2 regions of the Rhizobium sp. RHZ01 genome follow, and region 2 is predicted to be linked to the other one. Evidence: riboswitches for the same ligand, from Rfam matches in the RefSeq annotation. Region 2 holds a riboswitch; the other holds the start of a gene.
What was found. Region 2 has a riboswitch for S-adenosylmethionine ahead of IB248_RS04110 (O-succinylhomoserine sulfhydrylase). Riboswitches for the same ligand answer to the same signal wherever they lie in the genome.

Region 1 (2,187 bases), on a different contig from region 2:
ACGAAAGACAGTCTCGCCCGACTGGGTTTGCCCAAAAACTTCCCGTTTCAACATTTCCGCCATAGCGACCATCCAGATATATCTTTAATTGAGGCAGGGAACCTGCCCCCATTTGCCGCAAACCGCAACGGGTGTCGTAAAAAAGAAGCACGGTCAGACTAGGCGCGGCCGCTTAGCATCGGCTTCTGTCAGTTGCCCTTGCCGATGTCGTTGAGATCGTAAGGTGTCGTCTGGTAGATCTCGTTGATCCAGTTGCCGAACAACAGGTGCGCGTGGCTGCGCCAGCGATTTTGCGGCGCCAGCGACGGATCGTTGTGCGGGAAATAGTTGTGCGGCATCTTGATCGGCACGCCGGCATTCACGTCGCGGAAGTACTCGTCCGAGAGCGACGTTGAATCGTACTCCACATGATTGAACATATAGAGCCGCTTGCCCTTGCGTTCATGCACCAGGCAGACGCCCATTTCGCTGGATTCCATCAGGATCTCCAGGTCTGGTGACTTTTCGATGTCGCTGCGGCGAACCTCGGTCCAGCGCGACACGGGCACTTCGAAATTGTCGGAGAAACCGTTCAGGTAGACCGACGACGGCTTCAGATTCCGGTGTCGGTAGACACCGAAGGCCTTCTCCTTGAGTTCGTACTTCGGAACGCCGTGGAAATGATAGATCGCGGCCATCGCGCCCCAGCAGACGTTCATCGACGAATGGACGTTGGTTTCCGTCCAGTCGAAAATCTGCTGCATTTCACCCCAATAGTTCACGTCCTCGTAGGGCAGTGTCTCGATCGGCGCGCCTGTTGTGATGAAGCCGTCGAACTTGCGGTCCTTCACTTCCTCCCACGTCTGGTAGAAGGCGAGAAGATGGTCTTCCGAGGTGTTCTTTGCTTTATGGTTGCCCACGCGGATGAGCGAAAGCTCCACCTGCAGCGGCGAAGCGCCGACCAGGCGGGCCATCTGCAATTCCGTCTTGATCTTGTTGGGCATGAGGTTGAGAAGCCCGATCTGCAGCGGCCGGATGTCCTGACGGATTGCCGCCGTCTCGGTCATCACGCGTACGCCTTCCTGAACCAGGGTTTCAAACGCAGGCAAGGTATCGGGGATCTTGATGGGCATTGCGGTCACTCGATCAAAGAAACGAATATATCGCTATCGGTCCGCACGCGGCCCTTTAGCAACTTCTTTAACGTGGCTGCAAGCCGGCCGGCCAAATCACCACGGAGTGCCTTAAATAGCGCCAGTCGGGCTGCGAATCAATTGCTCATACGAAGAGTGGGGTCGATGCGAAGTCACTCACACGTTAAAGGTTGCTAGAATCTGTTGGTGGACACAGCGAATCACCACGTTTATTGAAGTAGAATGACGACTAGGGACGCGTAATGGCAGATGACCTCAAAGGCAGGCCAAGCATTCAAGGGCAGGACAGAGTAGGATACGACCTAAGCCTGGGCTATCGCTTGAGGGTCATGTTCTCGGCTTTCTGGCATTCGCCCGTGCGGGGAAGGGTCTTGGTGATCGCTACTGCGCTGATCGCCATCATTCTTGCGACCGCCTATGCCACCGTCATTCTCAACCAGTGGAACGCGCCATTTTACGACAGCATCGCGCGGCGTGATCTGCCCGGCTTCTTCCATCAGTTGAAGGTCTTCGCGTTGATCGCCGGCATGCTGCTGCTGCTCAACGTCGTGCAGGCCTGGCTCAATCAGATGACCGCGGTCTACATGCGCGAAGGCCTGACGCGTGATCTTGTCAACCAGTGGCTTCAGCGCAAGCGTGCGCTTCGGCTTTCGGCCAGCGGCCTCATCGGCGTCAATCCCGATCAGCGCTTGCACGAAGACGCCCGCAACCTCGCGGAAAGCACCACGAGCCTGATGATCGGGCTGGTGCAGGCGACGATCCTGCTGATCAGTTTCATCGGCGTTCTGTGGGATCTCTCAAGCGGCTTTATCTTCCGTTTCGGCACGCATTCCTTTTCCATTCCGGGCTATATGGTTTGGGCTGCGATCTTTTATGCGGCGTCCGCATCGATTCTCAGCCAACTGGTGGGCCGCAAGCTTGTAAAGCTCAATGCGGATCGTTTCTCGAAGGAAGCAGAGCTTCGCTTCGCGCTGATGCATGCCAACGAGAACATGCCGGCGATTACCGTGGCACGCGGCGAGGAGAATGAGCAGAAACGTATCGACACCGACAT
Region 2 (2,187 bases):
CATGCCGTGAACGGCGACATGGCCGGGCCGGTGTGGCGGTAGTAGTCCTGAAGGTTCTCGTTGACCCATTCCCGGTCGGAGAGGATGACGCCACCGAGGCTGCGGCCCTGGCCGTCGATGTGCTTGGTGGCCGAATAGACGACGATATGGGCGCCGAGCTCGAGCGGCTTCTGGAAGATCGGCGTGGCGAAGACGTTGTCGACCACGACCTTGGCGCCGATCTGGTTGGCGAGCTTGGCGACGCCGGCAATGTCTATCACCTCGAGTGTCGGATTGGTCGGGCTTTCCAGGAAGAACACCTTGGTGTTCGGGCGGATCGCCTTTTCCCAGTTTTCCAGATAGCGACCGTCGACCAGCGTGCATTCGATACCGTATTTCGGGGCGAGCGTCTCGACGACCCAGCGGCAGGAGCCGAAGAGGGCGCGGGCGGCAACGATGTGGTCGCCGGCCTTCACCTGGCAGAGGATTGCGGCGGTGACGGCTGCCATGCCGGAGGCCGTGGCGCGGGCTTCCTCTGCGCCTTCCAGTGCGCACATGCGCTTCTCGAACATGTCGTTTGTCGGGCTGCCGTAGCGAGCGTAGATATAGCCTTCCGTTTCGCCCTTGAAGCGCGCTTCGGCCGCTTCCGCGCTCTCATAGACGAAGCCCTGCGTGAGGTAGATGGCTTCCGAGGTCTCGCCATATTGCGAGCGCAAAGAGCCGTCGTGAACGAGTTGGGTTGCGGGGCGCCAAGTCTTGCTCATGAATCACCACTTTCAAACAACAAAAAAACCGGCCGCGAAAGCAGACCGGTTTTGCACCCGGTCCTTTTAGCCACTTGTTTAACGTGGCTGCAAGCCGACCGGCCAAATCACCACGGGATAAAAGTGCAATACTGCCGTTCTATGCTTGCGTCAATTCCTTGAGTTTGGTTTTGTCTCCCGCGAATATGGATGGGGCATGATGGCTCGCGAAACAGGAATTTTGGCGGATCGCGCGATAGCCGCGCTCTTTGAGGCGGGACGTCTCACCAGCGAGCGCGATTTGGACCACGACCAGATCCAACCGGCAAGCCTTGACCTCAGGCTTGGCGCGAAGGCATTCCGCGTTCGCGCGAGCTTCATGCCGGGTCCTTCCCATTTGGTGTCCGATAAGCTCGATCGCCTCAGCCTCCACGTCGTCGACCTCAGCGAAGGCGCCGTGCTGGAGACCGGCTGTGTCTATATCGTTCCCTTGATGGAGCGCCTCGACCTGTCGGCCGACATGTCGGCCTCGGCCAATCCCAAAAGCTCGACCGGACGTCTCGATATCTTCACCCGCGTCATCACCGACTACGCGCAGGAGTTCGACAAAATCCCGGCTGGCTACTCCGGCCCGCTCTATCTCGAAATCAGTCCGCGTACTTTCCCGATCGTCGTGCGTCGAGGCTCGCGCCTGTCGCAGATCCGCTTCCGGGTCGGCCATTCGATACTTGGGGAGCCGGAATTGCTCGCGCTCCACGATGCCGAAACGCTGGTCGCCAGCAAGCTGCCGAACGTCTCCGGCGGCGGCATTGCCCTGTCGATTGATTTGGCCGGCGACAAGGATGGACTGATCGGCTACCGCGGTAAGCACCACACTGCAGTCGTCGATGTCGACAAGAAGGCGCAGCACGACATCTATGACTTCTGGGAACCTCTCTATAGCCGCGGTCGCAACGAACTGATCCTGGATCCGGACGAGTTTTATATTCTCGTCTCGCGCGAAGCCATCCATGTGCCACCGCACTACGCGGCAGAGATGACCCCCTTCGATCCGTTGGTTGGCGAATTTCGCGTGCATTATGCAGGCTTCTTCGACCCCGGCTTCGGCCACGTCCCCGCCGGCGGCCGCGGCAGCCGCGCCGTGCTCGAGGTCCGCAGCCACGAGGTTCCCTTCATCCTCGAGGACGGCCAGATCGTCGGTCGCCTCGTCTATGAGCATATGCAGGAGCACCCCGAGAGCCTCTACGGCTCCGGCCTCGGCTCCAACTATCAGGCCCAGGGCCTGAAACTCTCGAAGCACTTCCGCATCTGACAACGCCGATACCCGCTTGACAGCGGCACCCATCTATTGGAAATCTCGCTCCAACGCGGGTGTAGCTCAATGGTAGAGCAGCAGCTTCCCAAGCTGAATACGAGGGTTCGATTCCCTTCACCCGCTCCAAGTTCAGATGGTTTTGCTGGGACT

Region 1: it holds a riboswitch for S-adenosylmethionine, as region 2 does, so the genes downstream of both, metA (homoserine O-succinyltransferase) here and IB248_RS04110 (O-succinylhomoserine sulfhydrylase) in region 2, are expected to answer to the same signal.

What each region holds. Positions count from the first base shown of each region.
Region 1 covers NZ_JACUZZ010000014.1:120,860-123,046, forward strand. The annotation lists gene IB248_RS16340 (aldose epimerase family protein) at 1-63, opposite strand, end outside; gene metA (homoserine O-succinyltransferase) at 189-1,112, opposite strand; SAM riboswitch at 1,148-1,225, opposite strand; gene IB248_RS16350 (ABC transporter ATP-binding protein/permease) at 1,376-2,187, shown strand, end outside.
Region 2 covers NZ_JACUZZ010000002.1:270,609-272,795, forward strand. The annotation lists gene IB248_RS04110 (O-succinylhomoserine sulfhydrylase) at 1-743, opposite strand, end outside; SAM riboswitch at 789-867, opposite strand; gene IB248_RS04115 (2'-deoxycytidine 5'-triphosphate deaminase) at 940-2,034, shown strand; tRNA gene IB248_RS04120 (tRNA-Gly) at 2,090-2,163, shown strand.